Regions from separate parts of the Aminipila terrae genome, predicted to be linked through region 1. Evidence: riboswitches for the same ligand, from Rfam matches in the RefSeq annotation. Region 1 holds a riboswitch; the other holds the start of a gene.
What was found. A riboswitch is a leader RNA that binds a small molecule or an ion and turns the genes downstream of it on or off. The one in region 1 is predicted to bind cobalamin.

Region 1 (8,094 bases):
ATCCTTTAACTTAACAGGTTCTTTGGAAATATGGACCAGCGGAACATCATTCAGTGAATGGGCTGTAACGATTTCCCCTTTTTCATTCAGCATGCAGTCAGCATTTCCATGATCTGCAGTGAGTAGTATTTGTCCACCTTTTGAAAGAATTGCGTCTGCAATCTGGGATACACATTGATCAATTGCTTCTATAGCTTTTTCTGCTGCTTCGAAAACTCCAGTATGTCCCACCATATCTGCATTGGCAAAATTCAAAATAATCACATCATATTTTTCCTTTTCAATTTGTTCAAGAACTGCTTCGGTTACCTTATAAGCACTCATTTCAGGCTGCAAATCATAAGTTGCAACAGAAGGTGACGGAATGAGTATACGGTCTTCATTTTTGTTAGGGGCTTCTACACCACCGTTAAAAAGAATGTCACGTGTGCATATTTCTCAGTTTCAGCAATTCTCAGCTGAGACAGATTTTGTTTGGCCAGATATTCTCCTAAAGTGTTTTTCAAAGATTGTGGAGGAAATGCCACGGATACGTTAGGCATTTCAGCATCATACTGGGTCATACAGACATAGTGCAGTTGTTTTATTATCTTTTTCCTTTCAAATCCGTCAAAGTCATCACTCACAAAAGCTCTGGTTATTTCCCTTGCTCGGTCAGGCCTGAAATTGAACATAATGATGGAATCCCTGTCACTTACCGTAGCTGGTGATTCACCTGCTCCAATAACTGTAGGCAGGACAAATTCATCATTCTGACCGTTGCTGTAAGCAAGCTCAATGGCTTCCACAGCTGTTTGGGACTTTACACCTTCCCCCAGTGTCATGGCATCATAGAATTTCACAACTCTTTCCCAACGTTTGTCTCTGTCCATTCCATAATACCTTCCGGCAACTACTGAAATCTTGCCCAGACCAATTTCCTTCATATAAGCTTCCAGTTGGCTGATATAATTCATTGCACATCTTGGAGGTACATCTCTGCCATCTAAAAGAGCATGGACATAAACTTTAGTTACTCCTTTTTGCTTTGCCATGTCCAGCAATGCAAAAAGATGCTGTATGTGGCTGTGAACTCCACCGTCAGAAACAAGTCCAAGCAAATGGAGTGCAGAATCGTTTTCCATAACACGCTCCATAGCATTATTCAGGACTTGATTTTTAAAAAAACTTCCTTCTTCAATTTCTTTCGTAATTTTAGTGAGCTCCTGGTAGACAATTCTTCCAGCGCCAATATTTAAGTGTCCCACTTCAGAATTCCCCATCTGACCAGCAGGAAGCCCTACGTCAAGGCCACAGGCTTTTAAAGTGGTATGGGGATAGGTATTAAATATTCTGTCTAAATTGGGCTTTGAAGCGGCAGCGATTGCATTGCCGTAGGAATTCTTATTTATTCCATAACCGTCTAAAATCATTAACATGGTTGGTTTTGCAAATGTATTCATTTCGTACCTCTTTTTATCGTTATATTATGATATATTTTATAAAAAACACTGTTTAAAAGACATTTGATATTAGTATAACAAAATTCACAAAGAAAACATATACACTATAGTAGTTTTTTTGGTATAATATATAATTGATTCATTTGCGTCTGACAATGAAAAAAATAATACTTAGAGGAGATTCATATAGATGAGTAAAAATCATTTTTAAAAGGTGCCGCAATTTTAGGCTTAGCGGGATTATTAGTACAGGTTATGGGGGCAGTTTTCAGAATCCCCTTGGAAATATCATAGGGGATGCTGGTATGGGATATTACCAGACAGCTTATCCTATATATGTCTTTTTACTGGTATTTTCCACTAACGGAGCACCCGCTGCCATATCAAAGATGACTTCAGAGCGTATAGCAATTGGCAGGAGTGATGAGGCTCACAGGGTTTTTAAGCTATCTTTTATCCTGATGCTTGCTTTGGGTATTGTAGCTTCATCTATATTTTTCTTTGGGGCAGAACCCATTGTAAAAGCACTTGGAAATCCAGGGGCGTATTATGCTATGATTTCTATAGCACCAGCATTGCTTTTTGTGCCTATTATGGCAGTTTTCAGAGGATACTTTCAAGGCATGCAGGAAATGGCCCCTACAGCCACTTCGCAGCTTATGGAACAGGCTGTAAGAGTCACAATCGGCCTGGCATTAGCTATTATGCTGGTACCAAAGGGAATCGAATATGCAGCTGCAGGAGCTACTGTTGGGACAAGCATAGGTCCCATCGCAGGGGTTCTGGTCTTATTAATTATTTATTTATATAAGAAATCCAAACTGCCATTAAAAAATGAAACCCAGGATACCACTAAAGAAAGCGCAGGAAGTATTTTAAAAACCTTGGCTGCTATTGCTATTCCTATTACCATTGGTGTATCTATACTTCCTATTATGAACATTGCAGATGTTATAATCGTTATGAGAAGGCTGCAGTCTGTAGGCTTTTCTGCTGGGGAAGCAAATGCTCTGTATGGTCAGCTGACAGGTATGGTAGGGCCTGTTATCAATCTTCCTATGGCTCTGGCACTGTCAATGGCTTTGTCTATGGTTCCTGCTATTGCAGCAGCAGCTAGTATAAAGGATGCTGCTTTCCTGAAGCTAAATGTCAGACTGGGACTGAGAACTGCCATGATTATTGGCGTTCCGTGCAGCTTTGGGCTTATGGCTTTAGCAGAACCTATCATGAAACTTTTATATCCGCTTCAGGCAGCAAGTGCAGTAAGCTCTGCCGGCTGTTTGTTTTTCCTGTCTATTGGAATTGTCTTTTTATGTATTGCACAGACCATGGCAGGAACCCTGCAGGGGCTGGGGAAACCTGGAATTGCAGTATGGGGGCTGGCAGCAGGTTTTGTAGTTAAATGTATTTCAACTTTTATTCTGACGGGTATAACAGACCTGAATGTTGAAGGTGCAGCTATTGGAAGCACTCTTGGATATATTACTATTGGTATGATTAATTTTGCAGCAGTTAAAAAGATGACAGGTATTACTTTTGATTTGAAACTATCAGTATGGAAACCGCTTATCTCAGGTCTTGTGATGTTTGTATTAGTTCTTTGTGCCTATAAGGGACTGGCTGGATTTATCGGTAACAGCATGTCCACTGTAGTTGCCATTGGTATTGGAGCGGTAGCATACGGAATGGTGCTGCTAAAAATAAAAGCTATAGAAGAAAATGAAATTGGTATGCTGCCAAAGGGTGAAGCTTTAGTTAAGTTACTTAGAAAATGTAAATTAGTATAAGAAATACCTGCGAAAAAGAGTTGGGGTGAACAGAAAGATTTTATCCTGTATTTGACAAAACGAAAGTTTATTGATAATATGATTTAGAGTAAAAATGAATAAATAAAAATAATGTATTTTATGTTCCGTTAGCAGATATACTGTTAATGGCCAAGATGGAACTCCGGTGAAAATCCGGGACGGTACCGCCGCTGTAAGCGAGGAGTTTTTAGCCAAAGCCCTGAAAAGGGGCAGTCACTGAGGAAACTTGGGAAGGCAGGCAAAAGATTATGATACGCAAGTCAGAAGACAAACATAAGAGTTAAACGTGCTTTTATGGAAAAAGATATAACCATAAGCAATGCGTAGGTTAGCGTGAGTTTAAGATACATTAAAATACAGTTGAAAACGGAACTGTGACTTGATTGGTCACAGTTTTTTTGTGAGTAAAGGAGGAAAGAAACGTGGAAGAATCATATACAAATTTAACCAGATTGTTTGTAAGGTTGATTAAAGAAAAAATTGAAGCAAGAGATACTACATTTTTAAAAGGTTGGCTGACATTAAATTCTGGATACCGAGAGCACTAGATTTCAAGTGTAACGAACAAGATAAACGGGTATGGCTTACCGCCTCAGATGGAAGGAAGTTTGTGCCAGCTTTTCTTCAGGGAGAATCCAGTTTACGAGGGTTTAAGGGAGAACAGCTTATACAAATACCATATAAAAGGCTGGTAGGTTTAGTAGCTGATTCAGGGGAGAAATAAACGGGATTGTTATTGCTCCTTTTGAAGAACACATTGTACTGGACAAAAATGTATTAGAAAATATTGATAGACAAACTACCCGTGTAATTCTGGAAAGGTGCTATTAATACATGGTTTTACGGATTAAAATGTAAATATCAAGGTCGAAAAAGAGAGAAAAATGACGATGAAATCAATAAAACAAATAATTGACAATAGGAAAATTTGTTGATAGGATGAAATAAAAAATAAAAGTGAAAATTTGGAAATTATGTATTATGTTCTGTTAACAGTAAATATGTTAATAGCTAAGATGGAACTCCGGTGAGATTCCGGGACGGTACCGCCGCTGTAAGTGTGGAGTCTGAGCCACAGCTCTTGTGAAGAGCAGCCACTGAGTGTATACTTGGGAAGGCAGGCAAAAGATGAAGATACACAAGTCAGAAGACAAACATAAATTTTAAGCATACCTCGGTAAAGGTGGGGGCTAACAACGCGCTTATAAAAAAGCGTGGTTTAGTGTCGGTTTAAAGTACATTAGAATACAGTTAAAAACGGAACTGTGACGATAAGCGTCACAGTTTTTTTAATGGATAAAAAGGGAAAACATCAAGTGTGAAGAGGAGAAAGAATAACATGGAAGAAAGAAATACAGAGTTAATTGATTTATTTAAGCAGCTGATAAATGAAAAATCTTCAGAAAGTGAGAATCAGTTTTTTAAGAGGCTTACTGAAACTACATTGTGGATACCTAGTCTGGGTAAAATCCAGGAAGATAACAGACAGAATTTTGCAATGCTTATGACTGGAGACGGGAAACAGTTTATTCCTGCTTTTTTACATAAGGAATCAAAACTAGGCAGATTTACAGAAGAGCAGCTTGTGCAGATACCCTATAGCAGACTTAAATATTTGGTAATTGACTCAGCTATTGAGATAAATGGTATTGTCATATCCCCATTTGAAGAAAACATTGTATTAGACAGGAAGATTATGGAAATTATTGATTCCCGTACAATGGGTATGATGCTGCGGAGAGAAGAACACTCGGGAAAGCTTAAGCTTCGGAAACCAGAGAAAGTTCCAGAAGGCTTAACAAGAAATTTAAAGCAGTTTTTTGCCAATAGTATTGAGGTGGAATCTGCTTGGATTTTAAAGGCTATAGGAGAGACTGAATGTGAAGAACATTGGATGCTGTTAGTTGATTTTTATGGAGAAAAAATAAAATTATTCCCTCAGGTAGCAGAAATAATGAAACCTTATATGAAACCAGGAGAAAAATTTGAATTAATACAGAAGTCACCTGAGTTTGATACAAACCAGCTAGAAACTACCAGAATTTATACAAGGTTAAGCAATAAAAATCTATTTTGACTTAAAAAGAAAAGGAAAAATGTTAACAGGTGTTTCTTACACTTGAAAATAAATTTACAGAAAGGGGAGGAATCTATACAGAGCTAGTTTGAATAAGGCTGATAAAACATAGGATAAATTTTAATTAAAAGTGGAGGTATTTAAGATGAAAAAGTTTTTAAACTCTAGAATCATGATGCTAGTTTTAGTTGTTGCCATGGTATTTGCCATGTCCGTAACTGCATTTGCTGATACAAACACGGTGAATGTAAAAGTGCAGTTTACGTCTCAGGGAAATCCCATTTGGAATACAAGTACACCAATAAATGTACCTATGGGTATTAACATAACTCTGGCAACAAAATCCTATTTTACAGCAGATCAGTTTAATTCTGCTACAATCAATCCTTTGGGGACAAAGTCATCCGTTATGGATGCTATTATTGCAGCAACAAAAACTTATATTCCTAACAAAGCCGTAACTACCGGTGTTGATTTAGCGCCAAAGTATGGAAATCCAGGTGCATATATTAAAGATGTAGGAAGCTATACCTCTTACAATCAGTATGATGAATACAAGGATGATAATGGACAGTGGTGGGGTGAATCTGTTGGAGCAGGCTGGAGTGCATATATTACACCAGCTGGTGGTACAGAAACATCTGCAGCTGAATACTTAAGCAGAATCCAGCTTCATGAGGGAGATAAAATCAGATTCGATTACAGTACTTATGATTACACTTGGAAGATTGACGGACCTACAACGAAGTAGTATTACTAAGATTTTATCCCAATATGGAAGACGGCAGATTTTTATAACTGCCGTCTCTTTTAGATATAATTTAAGATAAAAATCAGATTGAAATTCTAGAAAGGTTTTAGAATATGATAAAACGAAAAATAGCAGTGGTATTAATTGTTGTAATGCTGATATCACAGTTGGGTATGGGATTTAGTTTTGCAGAAAGTAAGCTAGAAAATGAGTCTGTAGAAAATCAGAATACTGTTCTTTTGGATAATGTGGAGATGGAACAATCAAACAAGGGAATATAGAGAAAGAAGCTACTAAAGATATTGGGGAAAATAAGGACACAGATAAGGAAAAAAATGAACAGATACAAGATGAGCATGAAAATAAAATTTCTGGAGAAACTGATATACAAAAAACAGGGGAAACAGATAATTCAGATATAAAGTCAAATGAAAAAATAAAGTTGCTGTCAGAAGAGGCACCACAGGAAGGAAACGTGCTGGAAAGTCAGCTGGATAAAGTGACAGCATATTATAAAAATTTGGGACAGGACACAGAACTCTCAACACCCATGGAAGGTGTAGCCCGTTTTGCGGTTGGCGAAAGAGCCAGTATGAAGGCTTTAAAAACAGCATCGCAGATGGAAGAGCAATACCATTTAAAATATCGTGAAATAAGTGACTTAAAATTTGGAGAAGCTAACGCTTCGGATACTTTATCTGAAACGACAAATGGAGTAAATGCGCAAACCTGGCTGGCACAGATTATATTGGATATCCTGGCAGCAGGTGGAGATCCTGCAGATTTTCAGGGGCATAACTATATACATGAACTGCTGAGTTCTCAGTCTGGGGAAACAGGATATTTTACAAATATTGAAAATAATACTAATCCTAAAGCCGCAGATGGTCTGGCTTTATTAGCACTAAATGCATATTGGGGCGATACCTGGCCTGCATATGGAGTGGATAGAGGTAAAAATATTTGTTTAAATAATATAAAATAAAGGCAACTACTGCCCTTGCTGCTTCAAACTCTTCTGCAGGGGAAATCAATAGCTTTAGAACAGCGCAATGGGGACTAAGCAATAAGATTCAAAACATTACCTTTTACAATAACTTCTGGCTGACACAGGGACTTTCTTTAGACAATTCGGAAGAAGCAAAATCGGGTACTGGTAAGTTAGCAACTGCTTTAGCAACACTAAAAGCTTCAGGAAAAACTGTTTATACTTCTCAATGTGAGACAATGGCAGCCTATATCGTTGCAAAACTTTCAACAGGGCAAGCGGTTAGTGAAGATGAGTGGAAGAAACTGGCGGGTTTCCAGATGGAAGACGGGCAGTATAAGCGCACGGCAAGTGCTTCATCAGCAAATGGAGAAGCTACTGCTATGGCTGCCATTGCTTTGGATTATGGAAAACGACTGGAAAGTGATGCAAACGCAAAATCAGTTTTTCTAAGACTGGCAGAAGCAAATCAGGCAGACCGTACCGCTGGAAAAGAAGCAGAAGAAGCAGTTTTTAAAACTGTGGCAGATTTAAAAACCACCGTGGATTCTGCGGCAACAGTAGATGATATTGTTGCTCTTATTAAAGAAAAAGAAGATACTGTTTCCTTAGTATCCTCTAATGAAAAAGTGGTTTCCTCTGCAGATAAAGAGGTTCATCCACTCCAACCGGGGGAGCCGGATAACACGGTTCAGCTAAAAATTATCATCAAAAGTGGTAACTGTGCAACGGTAATCCGGACAAAAGTTTTTAATATAGAACCAGAGGATAAAACATTTCCTTTTGGAAAAAATATGGAACTGTTAAAACAGTACTATAAAAGCTATCCGCTGGATAAAGCAAGCAAAGGCATTAACAAATGCCATCAGGCATTTTCGCTGGCTTCGTTAATGAATGATCCCCAGCTTGGAGGTATAGCGGACAATACACAGTTCTATGGCACAGGTGGGTACTATAGCGATGATGTAACTTTTAGGAACCCTGAAGCAAGTGCGGTGCTTGACTGGATTGCCATGGACAAAGATCCA
Region 2 (8,094 bases), 1.3 Mb from region 1:
TCTTGCTTCAAAAGTCCAGTAAAAAAGTATACTACCCAGAATTAGCGATGATATAAAGTTAATATTAATTCCCAGTCTTGCAAAAGTTTGCGGTGCGTCTCCCCTCCTAGCAAGCATGGAAAAAATTAGTGTAAATATACCAACAATAGTAATAACCACGTCCAATCTGCGTCTGTATTTCATATATCTCCCCTACTTCTTTACCTTAGAATAACTTTCATAATACCCCGGTTTAAATGTTCCCTGATACCGGTACACATCTTTAATCTCTTTTGTAATTCTGTATGTATTTACGATACCACCATCTGTAATTATAAAAGAGATTCTTACAAATTCATTGTCACCACACTGCATGACTGCCTCTCGAAAACAGTCTCTTTCCCAAGCTTTTGAAAGATCATAGCAGCAAACAATTGCTCCTGCCAGAAAACTAGCCCTGGCAACGGATATAGTAACACCATATTCTGTGTATACCCAAGTACAAAATCCTGATAAAGCGGCCGCAGTTCCTGCATCCCACGCTCCTGCTGCTTTATCATACAGAACCTTTTCAATATGTGTGCCCTCCGTTATTAAATATAAATCATTAGCAATATCTTTCGGCAAATAAACGCACTGCCATACTCCTCCAAATATCGGACTTGTTTTATCCGCATACCATGTTCCCCCATCTGGAGAATGATATGTCTTTCCTATTAAATCGTACCAAACCTGCTCCCGATTCACAATCATTCTGTTGTTCTTTATCTGAGCATTTCCAAGGGAAACTCCATACCTTTTACTCCTACCGTTTAATTTCACTGTAGTGATACCGCTCTTTGCATCATACGTAATGATTCCATTTTTCTCTATATTTTTATGTGTAATTGTCTTATCGATTTCTCTTCCATACTCAACTATGAGTTTTCTTAAATATGCCTGATCAATGTTAACATCCTTATTCTCCCTGTACCTTATATCTGGATCATTTTTGTCTTCCCATGGCCAAATGATAGAAGGGTAAACTGGTGTATCTCCTAACCCTGTAGTGTCTAACATAGTGGTCATGTCTTTCTCCAGATATGAAATGTCACTCATTGGTCTCTCTAAATACTGAATGGGGTCTACTAACTGAATGTTCTTGCCATTTTTATCGCATGGCTTGCTATCCTTAGATTCACAGAAAACAATTTCAATTAATCCTTTCCCAGTGTTAGCGTCTCGTCCCATTTGTCCAACTACATCACCTTGTTTAACTACATCCCCAACTTGAACTTTCGGATAAGTGTCCATATCTTACTTGCATTGTAATATTGTTGTATTTAAAATCTACATAAAGAAGGTTGCCGTACGTAGATGAATAACCTTTATATGCCACTACACCATCGCAGACAGAATAGACATTGCTATTTGCCGTACCCTGAATATTCATCCCTTTATTTACCGCAGTATACTGTTCATCAATTTGTCCAAACCACAGCGTTACTTCAGATGAATCTGCAGGCCATAATAATTCTCCTGTATTATTAGGTATCGATGTCTCAGGCGGTGTCGGTGGCACATATCTTTCTCCTATTACATAAAAACTATCATTATCATTTCCAAAAGTCAGTACACCTCCGCTGTAAGCCATACCCTGCAATGCATAGGTCTCTCCAGGTGTCTGCCATACTTTTGCTCCATTGCTTCCATTGAAACAATAGCCTGCTCCAGTTCGAGAATTAGTAGTAAAATAGAGGTAATCTACTCCACCCTTTGTATATACTAATATAGAGCTTAGTACAGGTCCCGGTTCTGCGACGGAAGAAACTTCATGGTTTCCTGTTTTGGCTACCTTTTGGACGCCTCCGGCAGTAAATCCACTGTAGTAACCCACATAAATATTATCTCCTACTACTGTTGGAGTAGAAGTAGAGGTTCCTGCCAGCTGAGCTTTCCAGTCTAAAGTCGGGATTCCTTCTTCAGGAGTAAAGCTCCATAAATAACCACCCTGGCTGGTAAAGTAAAGATGTCCGTCTACCAGAGAAATAGTGCTGCGCACATTCCCTGATTCCACTCCTCCTACAGTTGACAAATTGATAACGCTCCCTTCCGAAGTATTGTCAAAATCATTACCTACCGGACGAGCATAAAGATATCCTTTGTCTCCACCAAAATAAACATAATTACCCTCTACTACAGCACCTGCCCGATAAAAGCCGCCATTGCCTGGATTAAAAGTTTTTAACTCCTCATTATCAAGATCATACTGATAATAAGTTCCTAAATAATGCCCTGACCATGTGCCGAAGTATAGATACTCTCCACTTTTCACAATAGGAGTGCCTATTACTGCATTATCTGGTATATTTAAGGACCATTCTGTAATAGGTTCTTCATCAATATTTGCTACTTTTGTAATAGAACTATTCTGTTCATACAACTGGCAATATTCAATCTCCACAGTATTACTGTCATTTTCTGAAATTTCATAGGTAAATTCCAAAATATTATTTGTCCCTGTATTTACAGCGGATTCGGCTGTTGAAAATTGTTGCCCAAACATTAGGTTAAAATAAAAACGTCCATCAATAAAATTGCAAGAGTTTAACGACTCACTTCCAACTATAGTTCCATTTAGCTTAGCAGTGATAGTCATATTCACATTGTTTCCGTTAATTTTTACACAGGTAGCAGAGCGATGAGTGTCACCCTTAGTCAGATTTACATTTGTCTGGGTCAAAGTAACAGTCTGATTACCCGATACGGTTACCTTTCCATCCTCCATGGCAGTCCCTGCAGAAGATACCGTCCAGCCGTCTGTTATGGCTCCTCCAGTCAATGCCAGCCCATCATTATAGGCTTTCTGATTATATCCTGATGCTCCCACATAAATGCATCGGTTATCAGTATCCAGGTAAGGAGAGGATAGTTGGATGCCTGAGCACTGTGTAATTTGCTTATCCCATACTACCTGTGGAGTAGATGCCGTGCAGTCAATTTTGGCTAGTCTGCCGCCACCTTTACCATATGCAGCTTTATACCCGTCATAAAGCACATATGCATAGGTATTTCCATTTCTAGTTTCCATGACAGGTACCGTATCTACTCCTGCAAATGGTTGTCGTTCTGCCCATGTCGACCCTATACTACCAGATCCGTTTTTAGGTAAATCTACACGAGTGACACTTGGACTTCCGCTAATTTCTGCTCCATCTGTCAAAATTCCGTTATGAATATCATTTCCCTGATAGGTTGGCCAGTCCATCCCATAGGCACTCAGACCTGTACTCATAACCATAGCTATAATCATAAGTACTGCCAATGATTTTCTTAGATTAAATGTCATTTTTCTTTTGTTCCTCCTGTTAAAATAATACACAAACACCTATACTGCAAGCTGCTGCAGCCACTTTTACAAAATGTTCCCCCTTTTGTTTTTGCCAACAAAAAAGGCTGTAGCAAATCTGCCACAGTCCATTTTCACTGTTTCTCTTTTATTTATTTTAAAAAATAAATTAAAAATACAATTCCCTGGTCATTTACCTCGTAACCAGTTACTATTTTAATCCATGCAGGCCTTCTGACTTACGTATCCACATTTCTGCCCTCTTCCCAAAAGCTTTATTTGCTTTCAGTGATGGTTTTTCATCTTGTATATGAATGGGCAGGAACTCCTCGTTTACAGCGGCGGGTCCGCGCCGGACTTTCACCGGCTTCCCTCTTAGCTGCCGGCTCCCGCCGACAGACATAGATATTTATTTAATTGAATAGCTCTCCTTGTCGAAATTTGTTTAATATTGTCGAAATTTCATAATTATATATGAAATGGAAATATTTATATTTTCATCAACTATAATATCACTTTAATTTCTATATTTCAACATTATTCTTAATTAAATATTTCTTATCTTTTTATCATGTACTGCTCATAAATTAAAACTGTTGAAAGGTTATATAACCATCCCCCGACAGTTTTAATTATCATGATGTTTCCTACAGCATCCGAATCTTATTCTAACTCAGTGTATGCCAATCCTCTTAAAACGTTCTACTTCTCTAATCTGTTGATTATATAAAAGTTTTGTAATAGTCTTAGTTCTTGCTAAGAAAGTCTAAAATTTAATCAGACCATTCCTATATCAACGGCCTGGGACACATCCTGATTTCATAAATGCTCCGATAAATTAATAATTTGATTTAACAGAAAGAGCATAAAAAAATTATATTATAATAATATTTATATGCGATAGATTCTGAGATTGAGATTTCCATTAATTTTGCCTCTTTGAAATAGTTTTTCCTACTCTTCTCAAACTAAAAAATACATTTAATCACTCCCTTTATTCGACATGATGCCTTATTTTTTTATGGTAGACTATATTATCCAATTTTAAGAAGGAGGTTTGTTATGGAAGACAGAGTATTGAAAAATCAAGAGCCTGCCGATGTGTTTTTCTATTTTGAAGAACTCAGCAAAATTCCCAGAGGTTCCGGCAACGAGCAGGCCGTTAGTGACTATTTGGTCTCTTTTGCAAAGGCTCATGGTCTGGAGGTCATGCAGGATGCAGCACTAAATGTGCTGATTAAAAAACCTGGCAGCCCAGGCTATGAAAACAGTCCCGGCGTGGTCATTCAAGGTCATATGGATATGGTCTGTGAAAAGGGCCCCGGTGTGCTCCACGATTTTTTAAGAGATCCGATTAATCTTCAGGTGCATGATGACATGATATATGCCACGGGCACTACGCTGGGGGCAGATGACGGTATTGCCGTTGCCATGGGGCTGGCTCTTTTGGCCGCCGAAGACATTCCCCACCCGCCATTAGAGCTATTAGTTACAACCTGTGAGGAGACGGGAATGGATGGAGCTCACGGACTGGACTCAAAATCCATCTCAGGTAGAACACTGATTAACATTGACTCAGAAGAAGAGGGTATTTTAACTGTCAGCTGTGCTGGAGGATGCATGGCCCGGATTAACATCCCCGTTTCCTGGGAGACTCCGGATACGAATATGAACTTTTTCTCCTTGACAGTGGAAGGCCTTCAAGGGGACATTCCGGAATGGAAATCCACAAAGGCAGAGCCAATGCAAATAAATTGCTTGCCCGCTTGCTGGATTATATGAATGCTAATTTATCTTTTACATTGTGCTCTATAGACGGTGGTTCTGCGCACAACGCTATTGCCCGGGATGCCAGAGCTGTCATCGGATGCCTCAAGGAGGATGAGGAATTGTTGCGCAAGCAATTAGATGACCTGGAGGCAGTACTACGAGATGAATTCAAAATAGCAGATCCGGACCTCCGCATTGTTCTATCCCCAATGGATAGCCAGCCTAAACAGGTCTTTACATCCAGTAGCGCCCAGCAGGTGGTCCAATTCCTGTACCTCATACCAAATGGAGTTCAAACCATGAGCATGGATATCGAGGGGCTTGTGGAAAGTTCTTTGAATCTGGGCGTCATTGAGACCAGGGAAGAGACGGTGGAAATCATCAGCTCTATCCGGAGCTCTTTGGGCAGTATCAAGGCGAATATCTTCAATACTATTGTTTCTATTGCACATCTTACAAATGGAAAGGTGGTTGAAGAGTCATCCTATCCAGAGTGGCGATACGACCCTGACTCAAACGTACGGGCATTATTTGCTGATTTATATGAAAAGATGTTTGGTGAAAAACCTCTGATGAATGCCATTCATGCCGGACTGGAATGCGCATTATTTGATGAAATGTTCCATGGGCAAATGGATATGATTTCAATTGGACCTACTATGATAGGGGTTCACACAGCAGAGGAACATCTGAGCATCCCTTCCACCCAGCGAACATGGAAATTTTTGAAAGAAGCACTTAAAAATATGGGCTAACTACAGTCAGATAAACCTTTTGGGTATTAACAGAATTGAAAATAAACATCTATTTCCAATAAATTGTTGAAAGGTGAGTGTTTTATGAATAAAAAACTATCCAAAGAAGCTTATGGCGGCGTATCTGGAAAAGACTACGTGCCATATATCTCTAACGGCTCCAAACTTGGAGGAAATATTGTCGTCTTAATTATCGGTATTTTATTAGCCGCACTATTTGCGGCCTCCACAGCTTACTCTGGCATGAAGGCTGGCCTTACTGTAGCTGCCGGTATCCCCGGCTCTATCTTAGGATCTGTATTCATTGCCATCTTTGCTAAGAAAAAGGGCATTCTGGGCAAAAACCTGATCCAGGGCATGTCCAGCGGTGGTGAATCCATCGCCAGCGGTATGATTTTCGTTATGCCAGCCATCCTTCTGATTGGCTCTCATGTTTCCGCTCTGGAAGGCTTCGTGATTGGAGCAGGTGGTGCCCTGTTCGGCCTGGGATCTATTTCTTTAATTTATAACTACCTGATTGTGGAAGAACACGGCAATCTGATGTATCCTGAATCCATGGCCATTTCGGAAACCCTGGTGGCATCTGAAGGTGCCAAAGATTCTATCAAGTTCATGGGTACTGGTTTTGTCATCGGAGGGATTCTCACTGTTTTGACCAGCTCCTTCCTGAACGTGACCAACAACGTCATCAGCTATGTAAATGAATCCTTCTATAAATGGCGTTTTCAGCTGGAGGTGAATCCTCTGCTGTTGGGTATCGGTTTTATCGTTGGTCTGCCAGTGGCACTGACTATGTTCTCCAGCTCTATCCTGTCCAACTTCGTCATTACGCCTCTGATTGGATATTTTGCCACTTTAAGTGGAAGCACGGCCCCAGTGTGGAATAATCCGTCTGTGGCCATGGGTTCCATGCAGGTAAGCGATATTGCTGGCAGCTATGTAAAATATATCGGTGCAGGTATCATGCTTTCTGGCGGCCTGATTGGTGCCATTCGCCTGATTCCTACTGTTGTCTCCTCTATTAAGGAGACTAAAAATGCTAAGGCCACAGGAGAAGGTGGCGGTACTCAGCAGACCGTCATTCTACTGGGTGGTATGGTAGTCGGTTTTGTGGGCGGCTTCATGATCTCCGGCGGCAATATTATGATGGCTATTCTGACCACCATTTTGTCCTTAATTCTGTCTATGCTGTTCACCATCGTTGCAGGGCGTCTGACTGGTACAATTGGTACTTCCAATCTGCCTGTCTCCGGTATGACCATCGCCTCCATCGTGATTGTTACTCTGCTATTTGTGGGCATGGGTTGGACCAGTGAAGTAGATAACCGTACCCTGCTGCTGTTTGGCACCTTTATCGTCACCGCCATTGCTACGGCTGGTGGCTATTGTCAATCTCAGAAGGTTACCTTCGTCATCGGCGGTGATAAGAATGAAATGCAGAAATACTACGCCATAGCCAGCATCGTGGGTGTGGTAGTTGTTACTGGTGTCATCTTATTACTTGCCAGCCAGCTGTCCATGACTGGTGATAACGTACCATTTGCACTGCCTCAGGCCAACTTAATGGCAACATTGACTTCTGGCATTATGTCCGGCAAACTTCCGTGGGTTATGATCATCGCTGGCATGTTTCTCGGCGTTGTCTTCTTCCTGCTTGATCTGCCTGTTATGACGGTTGCTATCGGATTCTATCTGCCAATCGCTACCACCTCCATCATTCTGGTAGGGGCTCTGCTTCGCGTACTTGTAGAAAAGGCATCTAAGAGCGAAGAAGAAAAGGATTACAGAATCTCCAACGGCGTGAGCCTATCCTCCGGCCTGGTGGCTGGCGGCTCCATCATTGGACTGATTGGCATCATCCTACAAGTAACTGGCGTGGTTGGCGCAACCCCTCCATCCGGATTTGCCAGCTCTAATGGTATGGCTTTAATCTTACTAGTGGTTCTGGTGGTTGCTACCATTATCCCTCTCATGAAAGCTAAACCAAAGAATGTCAGCTAAACAACCCAATTTATTAGATATCATATTTCAAGTTTCAAGCAAGCTTCTATATGAGGTCAGTGATGAGGGCATCGTGACTATACTGATTAAACAGGATCATATGATTCAACGCTTTTTCCGAAAGCTGAGGGTCAAAATCCCAGAATATCGGCAGATTGCGATGGATGACTTCGGAAGTTACGCCTTCCTGCAAATCGATGGCCATAAAACGGTACGGGAAATTGGTGAGGCGCTTGAAGCTAAGTTCGGAGATAAGGTGCA

Region 2: linked by a shared signal. The riboswitch ahead of Ami3637_RS08900 (hypothetical protein) and the one ahead of Ami3637_RS02530 (enhanced serine sensitivity protein SseB C-terminal domain-containing protein) in region 1 are both predicted to bind cobalamin.

What each region holds. Positions count from the first base shown of each region.
Region 1 covers NZ_CP047591.1:544,610-552,703, reverse strand. Annotated here, with positions in the region: partial or broken gene gpmI (2,3-bisphosphoglycerate-independent phosphoglycerate mutase) at 1-1,442, opposite strand, end outside; gene Ami3637_RS02535 (polysaccharide biosynthesis protein) at 1,643-3,229, shown strand; cobalamin riboswitch at 3,333-3,541, shown strand; gene Ami3637_RS17790 (hypothetical protein) at 3,673-3,798, shown strand; cobalamin riboswitch at 4,215-4,424, shown strand; gene Ami3637_RS02530 (enhanced serine sensitivity protein SseB C-terminal domain-containing protein) at 4,590-5,327, shown strand; gene Ami3637_RS02525 (hypothetical protein) at 5,473-6,078, shown strand; gene Ami3637_RS02520 (hypothetical protein) at 6,192-6,359, shown strand; gene Ami3637_RS02515 (hypothetical protein) at 6,521-7,063, shown strand; gene Ami3637_RS02510 (immunoglobulin-like domain-containing protein) at 7,306-8,094, shown strand, end outside.
Region 2 covers NZ_CP047591.1:1,855,460-1,863,553, reverse strand. Annotated here, with positions in the region: gene Ami3637_RS08910 (hypothetical protein) at 1-183, opposite strand, end outside; gene Ami3637_RS08905 (hypothetical protein) at 193-1,272, opposite strand; gene Ami3637_RS08900 (hypothetical protein) at 1,232-3,307, opposite strand; cobalamin riboswitch at 3,515-3,727, opposite strand; gene Ami3637_RS18555 (M20/M25/M40 family metallo-hydrolase) at 4,370-5,089, shown strand; gene Ami3637_RS18550 (peptidase dimerization domain-containing protein) at 5,026-5,832, shown strand; gene Ami3637_RS08885 (OPT family oligopeptide transporter) at 5,917-7,833, shown strand; gene Ami3637_RS08880 (PqqD family peptide modification chaperone) at 7,823-8,094, shown strand, end outside.